Regions from separate parts of the Yersinia entomophaga genome, predicted to be linked through region 2. Evidence: predicted binding sites of a transcription regulator. Region 2 holds the regulator's gene; the other holds the start of a gene.

Region 1 (4,550 bases), 490 kb from region 2:
CGGCGATTAAAGCCTCCAGCGCCATTCCTGGATTTTATCGTTCAGGGGTGGAAATGGATGGAATCAGTTATCTGGACGGTGGTATCAGCGATGCCATACCGGTGGAGGAAGCTCATCGTCGCGGCGCAGATACCATTGTCGTGATTCGCACAGTGCCTTCGCAAATGTATTACACCCCGCAGTGGATGAAGCGCATGGAGCATTGGTTTAGCGAAAGCAGCCTGCAACAAATGGTGCGAATTATGCAGCAACACGAGCATAGCTATCATCGCATTCAAAAGTTTATTGAAAAGCCGCCGGGGAAATTACGGGTGTTTGAAATTTTCCCACCTAAGCCGCTAGCCAGTAACGCTTTGGGCAGTAAAATAGCTTCGCTAAATCGGGATTATCATTTGGGACGCCGCTGTGGTCGTTATTTTTTAGCAACCGTGGGCCACTGGTTATTGCCTCGAGATAAAAGGCCGGATGATAAGAGTAAGGTGGTTTTCTCTCGTCGTTTAATTAAACCCCGCCATGACATTCAGCCTGAAATTGTAGCCTCGTCATTGCTGACTGAATCGGGTCAATTTGCTGAAACGGGGAAAATCTTACCCGCCGAGAATATGCCGTTAGCAAAGGGGCTTATTTTACCGGCTAAGCTTAGAAATAAAGTGGCGCAGGTGATTTCTGATTTCACTCCACCGGTCAAAGCAAAAAAATCTAAAGGTGATAAGGCGTAATGTCAGGTTCTAACAGCAGCGCAGCTTATTTTATTGATACTCACTGTCATTTCGATTTTCCGCCGTTTAGCGGAGCGGAGGTGGCTAGTCTGACATCGGCTGCGCAGGCGAACGTTCGGCAAATCATTGTACCCGCTGTAGAAGCCGAATATTTCGATCGCATACAGGCTTTAGCTAATGATTATCCGGCGCTGTTTGCCGCTCTGGGAATGCACCCGCTGTATATCGACAGGCATCAGGAGCCGCATCTGACTTTACTGGATCAGCGGCTGTCGCAGAGATCGCCAAAAGTGGTTGCAGTGGGCGAGATTGGGCTGGATCTGTATATGGAAAATCCGCAGTTCTCTCGCCAATTGGCGTTATTACAAGCGCAGCTTAAATTAGCTAAACGGTATGATTTACCAGTGATTTTGCATTCTCGCCGCACTCACGATCAACTGGCCGCGGCGCTGCGTAAAGCCGATCTGCCGCGCACCGGTGTAGTACATGGTTTTGCCGGCAGTCTGGTACAAGCGCAGGCGTTTATTAAATTAGGCTATTACATCGGCGTGGGTGGCACTATTAGCTATGAGCGAGCGCAGAAAACCAGAAAAGTGATGGCCGAGTTACCGCTGGAAGCGCTGTTGCTGGAAACCGATGCGCCGGATATGCCGCTGGCCGGTTTTCAGGGACAACCGAATCGCCCTGAACGCACGGCGGACGTGTTCACTGTGCTGTGTGAATTACGATCCGAACCAGCGGATGTCATTGCGCAGCAGCTTTATGCCAACAGTGTGCGTTTGTTTAATCTTCCTCCGGCGTAATACCTTTCATTTCACCGCGCAGTTGTGCTGACTACCTCCATTCATCCCCGAGACTTAGTCGGCTAAGCTCCCAACCACTCACTCAGCTGCCGCGTGGCTGCAACGAAAAATGAACGGATGGCTAACAACGGGCTGAACGTCATTGAAGCCCCTGAATGAGTTACTTAGCGTGGTAACATCCTAACTACTAATAACGGCTATAATTATGTGAATCTGATCACGTTTCCAGTCATTTGGTTGCTTCTTTGTGTGTTTATTTGTGACAGGGATTGTTTGCGATTTGAGCCATGACGCTATAATCCCCCCGAATTCAAAAAAGAAATATGTGGTCTGAACGCATATTAAATCGTGTCATTCTCCATTTAATACATACACAGGGAACATCAGATGCAACCCATCATGAGTTTGGTCGGGATGGCGGTACTGATATTAATTGCTGTCTTACTCTCGAGTAACTTTAGGGCTATTAATATCCGCACCGTCGTAGGCGCTTTTATTATCCAGATTGGCGTCGGAGCATTGGTTTTGTATGTGCCGATCGGTCGCCGTATTTTGGGCGGAATGTCCGAAGGCGTAGCGAATGTGATCGCCTATGGTAACGAAGGGATTTCATTTATTTTCGGCGGACTGGTCTCCGACAAGATGTTTGAAGTTTTCGGCGGCGGTGGCTTTGTTTTCGCCCTGCGCGTTCTGCCGGTTATCGTCTTTTTCTCCTCACTGATCGCGGTACTTTATTACCTCGGAATCATGCAGCTGGTGATTCGCGTACTGGGTGGCGGCCTGCAAAAACTGCTGGGGACTTCCCGCACTGAATCCCTGTCGGCTACCGCGAATATCTTCGTTGGTCAGACAGAAGCGCCGTTGGTGGTACGTCCGTACATCTCTACCATGACACAATCTGAGCTGTTTGCCGTGATGTGCGGTGGCCTGGCGTCGGTTGCGGGTTCAGTATTGGCGGGTTATGCGCAAATGGGCGTGCCGTTGGAATACCTGATTGCCGCGTCCTTTATGGCCGCGCCAGGTGGCTTGCTGTTTGCCAAATTGATGGTGCCGGAAACTGAAAAAACGCACGATCACGAAGATGCAACCAAGCTGATTCCTGAAGCCGATCGCCCAGCGAACGTCATCGATGCAGCGGCAACCGGTGCGGCTTCCGGTATGCAATTGGCGTTGAACGTGGGTGCAATGCTGTTGGCATTCATCGCGTTAATCGCTTTGTTGAACGGCATTTTAGGCGGTATTGGCGGCTGGTTTGATTATCCGCAGCTCTCGCTGGAATTGATTCTAGGCTGGGTATTCTCGCCAATTGCTTTCCTGATTGGCGTGCCGTGGAGCGAAGCGACGGTGGCGGGTTCCTTTATCGGTCAGAAGATTATCGTCAATGAATTCGTGGCCTTTATGAACTTCGGTCAGTATTTGAAAGCCGATGAGTTGGTTATTGCCGCTGGTTTGCCAGTACTTTCCGATCATACCAAAGCCATTATTTCTTTTGCTCTGTGCGGTTTTGCCAACCTTTCATCCGTGGCAATTCTGTTGGGCGGTCTGGGCAGCATGGCGCCGAATCGCCGTCATGACATTGCTCGTTTCGGTTTGAAAGCGGTGGCAGCAGGGACTTTATCTAATCTGATGAGCGCCACCATTGCCGGTTTCTTCCTGGCTCTGTAATTCATATCGATTTGTAAAATATAATATTCTGCAAAGGTAGATTGTTTGTAGAATAGCGTGCTGGCGGGGACGGTTATCACCCGCCAGCCTGTTTTTCCCTTCCGGTGACTCAGGCCGTTTGTGCGTATTGTCATCACCGTCGTCGCACGGAATTAGATGAATAGGCTATTCTTGATGCGAGAGCGAAAGATAGTCTGCACTTATCGATAAATCAGGTTATTTTGTGACTCAATTCACATATAATTCAGACCTGTTACAAATAACTATTAATTAATGTGAGTATTAACACATCTCATTTGAGCGCTTCATGCTCAAATAGAGACAGCTGGCTTTTCTTGTGGAAAAGCTAAGTGCGGTGAGATGGATCTCAGTTGCCGCTGCGGGAGCAAATCCCAAGGGCGCTATCTTCAAGGAACCAAGTCCGCTCGCCAACGTGTTGAGCTGCATGGCCTGGAATTTCCATAGGAAATTGCCGTCAGTTCATAAATGAATGCTCGGTTTTGGCGCGGTGCCGAAGCTGAAATAGAGTTGGAGAGTTTTATGACCGATTTAACCGCCAGCGCGAAACGTGCGCTCAGTTTGATGGATTTGACCACTCTGAATGACGACGATACCGATCAAAAGGTTATCGATCTTTGTCATCAGGCAAAAACCCCTGCGGGTCATACTGCGGCTGTCTGCATTTATCCTCGTTTTATTCCGATTGCTCGTAAAACGCTACGGGAACAGGGTACCCCTGAGATCCGTATTGCCACAGTGACCAATTTCCCGCATGGCAATGACGATATCGACATTGCTTTGACCGAGACCCGCGCGGCTATTGCCTACGGCGCCGATGAAGTAGACGTGGTGTTCCCATATCGCGCGCTGATGGCTGGTAACGATAAAGTGGGCTTCGAGCTGGTAAAAGTGTGCAAAGAGGCCTGTGCCGCCGCCAACGTATTGCTGAAAGTCATCATCGAAACCGGTGAATTGAAACAGCAACATTTGATCCGTCAGGCTTCTGAAATTGCGATTAAAGCGGGCGCTGATTTCATTAAAACCTCAACCGGGAAAGTACCGGTGAACGCGACGCTGGAAAGTGCGGAAATCATGATTCGCACCATTCACGATTTGGGCGTAGGCAAAGAAGTCGGCTTCAAACCTGCTGGCGGTGTGCGTACTGCAGAAGACGCGGCTGCATTCCTGAAACTGGCGGACGGTATCATGGGCGAAGGTTGGGCGGATGCGCGCCATTTCCGCTTCGGTGCATCCAGCCTGTTAGCCAGCTTGCTGACCACTTTAGGTCATCACAGCACAGCCAAACCCGGCGGTTATTAATTATTGCAGATGCACGACGGGCACTGCGCCCGCCGTGTTGCTA
Region 2 (4,550 bases):
AGAAGACATCGAGCAGGGTATGGCGCGATTTGCGCAGGCTGTTGCCGCAGTTCTAGACGCTGAATAACGGCAAGTCGCCGCTTTGTTGCGTGGTCATCACAGAGACAGTATGAATCGGCTTGGCGTTGGGCAACTGCAAGATGTGCATCTCCAAAAGTTAGTCAGTGGCGTCCTGTAATTAGGACGCCTCATCAGCCCGGTAATTTATTCCTCAATTATGTTCCGCTAGTGTTTTTTTAAACACTCAGCTATCCCGAAGCTTTCTGCTCAGCCAAATGCCATGATGTGGTCGTTGTCGCCAGGCTAAAGACGAGATGGTGTGCATCACGCTTAGATGGGACAAAATGCGCCTGAGATGGCGTTCCATTTCGGTGATTGGCATATCCGGATGTAGCTCTGGTGGACGCATAAAGCTATTTTCGCTGCTCGGCCCGTCGTATTCCAACCGCTGCTGACAGCTTTGCAACGCAATTTCACAGCGCTGTAAATACTCTTCCGCCAGTTTCTCTGTCAGCATGTAATGATCCCGCGCCAGAATTGTCATCGCGTTGATATGCTCGACGATAAACTGGCTGTGAGTCACCCACAGACGCATATCGGCCAGATAACGGGAGTTAAAGCCCGGTTCCTGCATTGCCTGATTAAGGGAAGTAAACACCGCGTTATGTGCCTGATTAACCTGCATTCGTTCATTTGCCAGCTCGCCAAGGTTAGGCGTCTTTTTGAGTAATAACTGCAGGATATTTTGATCGCTTTCCAGTGCCTGATGAGCGTTTTTACGCAGCAGACCGCTTTGCCATTGCGGCCACAGCCAGATGGTGCTCCCAAAGGCCAGCGCACAGCCAATCAGAGTATCAATCAGGCGCGGAACCAGAAAATGCAGGCCATTGAGTGCCAGCAGTTGCAACGTATACACGGCGGTAATAGTCAGCCCAATGACCGCCAGGCCGTAGTTTTTCCGCAGAACCAAATACGCGGCTAGCGTGATAAACAGCATAATGGTCAGCGTGGTACCTTGTGGAAGCTGAAGTTGCAGCAGACCGGCTGCAATAACCAGCCCGACCAACGTTCCCAAGGCTCTGTGCTGAATTCTTACCCGCGTCGCGTTATAACCGTTTTGGGTGACCAACATCACGGTCAATAAAATCCAGTAGGGTTTAGGCAGATTAAATGCCATTCCCAAACTGCTGCCGACGGCTAGCGTAACGGCCAGACGGCCGGCATTACGCAGCGCGACGGATTTAAACGAAAGATAACTGGCGAGCGCTGGCCAGAACGGCAACCGGTGTTGGTCCGACATTAAATCTCGCCGATAGAGCGGCCGTTGGTTACGCAGCAAGCGCGCGATGCGACGGAAATGATAATAACAAAACTGGCCAACCGGATTATCCGGGTGCTGTCCGGCGATTTTTTCCAGCGCTGCCAGCTCGTTGGTCATGGTAAAACGCTGTAATTCATGGCGGTGATACAGAAGATTATCAGCGACGACCCGCAAACGATGAGCAATGACCTGCGCATTCCGCCGGATGACCGCTTCTGCATGGCTTTGTTCCACCAGTTTTTGCACTTCTTCCGGTTGGTGCAGACTGACAGTAATGTGCTCCTGCAAATCCAGCGCCACCTGAAACATTAATCGTAGCCGCTTTTGCTCCCTTTTATGAGTATGAGGAAGCATATTAAGTTGCTGATAAAGCTGGGTTATTAAATCCATTACGCCCTGCTGGCGTTGTAGCAACGGCGGCAATGCGGTTTCCGGATCGATATGTTGAGTCAGCAAACTGTATTTGGCTTCTAAATAATCGGCTAACTGGCGATATAGCTGGCTCAGGGTTTCTCGCATCGGCTGTTCTTTCCACAGGCGGAACCACAGGCCGGTAAATAGCCCGTACCAGGCGGTGCCAACGATGAAAAGTAGCGGAGTGTGCCAAATTGGGAAGCGGCCAATCATGCTTAGTGTGAATATCGCAGCGACTAGCGCAGCGGGCAATAAACGGGCGTGCAGGGGGCTGATGGCTCCGTTAACGCCTAAAATGAGAGTCAGGCCAAACATAATCAGGGGGAGGGGAATATGCCACAGCAGGAATTGTTGAATCAGAAAACTGCTGAGGGCGAATAAAGTTCCGCCAACGACTAAGCGTTTGGTGAAGTGCTTATGGGGGGTATCTAGGCCAGCGATATTGCAGCAGGCAGGGACTAAGGAAAATAACAGGCCAAGCTGCAAATTACCGAGCAACAAACCGATAGCCACAGGCAAACACAGCACCAGCGTTTGCCGTAATGCATAGTTTACTTCAGGGTGGTAAATCAGCCGACGCCACATCAGGTCAATATCCGTCGTCCATATGCAGACAAAGAAAAAACCGGTGCCATGTTAAGCACAGGGAACCGGTTTTTTTAGGTAATTAACGGGTGCCGTAAACGACAATCGTTTTACCATGCGCAGAGATCAGGTTTTGATCTTCGAGCATTTTCAGGATTCGACCGACGGTTTCGCGGGAGCAGCCAACAATCTGGCCAATTTCCTGGCGAGTAATCTTAATCTGCATCCCATCTGGGTGTGTCATTGCATCAGGCTGTTTTGCCAGATTAAGCAGCGTTTGCGCGATACGCCCGGTCACATCAAGGAAAGCAAGGTTGCCCACTTTCTCGGATGTAATTTGCAGGCGATTCGCCATCTGCGAAGACAGACGCATCAAGATATCTGGATTAACCTGAATCAGCTGACGGAATTTTTTGTAAGAAATTTCAGCCACTTCACAGGCGGTTTTTGCACGAACCCAAGCACTACGTTCTTGGCCTTCTTCAAATAATCCAAGCTCACCGATGAAATCCCCCTGGTTTAAATAGGAGAGAATCATTTCTTTACCTTCTTCATCTTTGATCAGAACCGCAACGGAACCTTTCACGATGTAGTAAAGCGTTTCGGCTTTTTCACCCTGGTGAATCAGCGTACTCTTCGATGGATACTTGTGAATATGGCAATGAGACAGGAACCATTCGAGAGTTGGGTCTGTTTGTGGCTTGCCGAGAACCATTCGCTGTTATCCTCTGTTGTTATCGCTGCCTAACTTAACAGGGCTCAGAGTTCCCTGTACGGCGTGTTTATAAAATACACTTTCTATTAGCATATTAATTTGCTCAACTACCGAAAGGTATAGCCAATATACATCTCAGATAGAGACCCTTCACTGAGTCTTGATCTCTACCCTTTTTATTCTAAGAAACATCTCTTCGGCTCTGTTTGTAGCACAGGATGAGGCCAGTGTCTTGTGTTGTATCGCTTCAGCATGATGAGGGTCTGGTTACATTGCCACTTTATGAATGAAAGAGTAGTCTGATTCGGAAAAGCTAATAGGGAGTGACGGGTATGCAGGCACGAGTAAAATGGGTTGAAGGTCTGACTTTTTTGGGTGAATCCGCCTCTGGTCATCAGGTTTTAATGGATGGTAACGCCGGAGATAAAGCCCCAAGCCCGATGGAAATGTTGCTGATGGCGGCCGGTGGCTGTAGCGCTATCGATGTGGTGTCCATTTTGCAAAAAGGGCGCAACGATGTGCACGACTGCGAAGTAAAATTGACCTCCGAGCGTCGGGAGGAAGCCCCTCGCCTGTTTACCTTGATTAACCTGCATTTTGTCGTCAGTGGTAAAGATTTGACCGAAAAAGCCGTCGAGCGAGCCGTTGAGCTTTCCGCGGAGAAATACTGCTCGGTAGCCCTGATGTTGGGTAAGGCTGCCAAAATCACCCACAGTTTTGAAATTCGCTCTCTAACCTGACCATATTTATCAACGCCCGGTTTATTCGCTCCGGGCGTTGTATTTATAGGATTCATATACGTACAGAATTGCTTGTATCACTGCCTGTTTATCCGGAAACTGCTACTCAAAGACTCAAAGACTCAAAGACTCAAAGACTCAAAGACTCAAAGACTCAAAGACTCAAAGACTCAAAGACTCAAAGACTCAAAGACTCAAAGACTCAAAGACTCAAAGACTCAAAGACTCAAAGACTCAAAGACTCAAAGACTCAAAGACTCAAAGACTCAAAGACTCAAACATCTTAAATCGTTAAATCCCCCGCTGTTCCCTTACTCACCGCGATTCATATTTCGCAGTCAATCGCCGCGGTTCAATTTTTTGATTTTCTATCAGGCTGTTATCGTATTTATTCCTATACATTTTTAAGATAAACGCCGTCGTTTTCCAGGCGCCTGATCGTTAGATAGTCATTGCGAATGGTTTCTGCGTCAGAATGAACCAGATAAATAGCACCTGGCTGGCTGAAAACATCCTGAGTGACCCCAATAGCATCACCTTCTTCTACATAAAAATCAGCCAGTGAAAAAGACGGTAAAGTAAGAAGTTCGGATAAAAAATCCTGCTGATGGAAGATACCTTTATGTCTATTAATCAGGCCGATATTGTAAGAGTAATTTTGTAGCTGGTATGACGGATGGCATTCGGTAAATGACAGAAACTGCGTCGGTGCGGTGATTGCCATAACCGTGGCACAAATTTGCCCCAATCCGGTGGTACGCGCCGATATGGTAGG

The links. The regulator CRP, encoded in region 2, controls carbon source genes, mostly activating them, when cyclic AMP is high. The targets are predictions, from matches to a motif close to ATGTGANNNNNNTCACAT.
Region 1: a site for CRP is predicted at 1,728-1,745, ahead of PL78_RS13585 (NupC/NupG family nucleoside CNT transporter). Genes of this name have one in related genera too.

The regions. Positions count from the first base shown of each region.
Region 1 is NZ_CP010029.1:2,986,693-2,991,242, forward strand. It holds gene PL78_RS13575 (patatin-like phospholipase family protein) at 1-719, shown strand, start outside; gene PL78_RS13580 (TatD family hydrolase) at 719-1,522, shown strand; gene PL78_RS13585 (NupC/NupG family nucleoside CNT transporter) at 1,922-3,187, shown strand; gene deoC (deoxyribose-phosphate aldolase) at 3,728-4,507, shown strand.
Region 2 is NZ_CP010029.1:2,495,878-2,500,427, reverse strand. It holds gene argD (bifunctional acetylornithine/succinyldiaminopimelate transaminase) at 1-67, shown strand, start outside; gene PL78_RS11515 (YccS/YhfK family putative transporter) at 245-2,320, opposite strand; gene crp (cAMP-activated global transcriptional regulator CRP) at 2,403-3,035, opposite strand; gene PL78_RS11505 (OsmC family protein) at 3,368-3,775, shown strand; gene PL78_RS11500 (ATP-grasp domain-containing protein) at 4,170-4,550, opposite strand, start outside.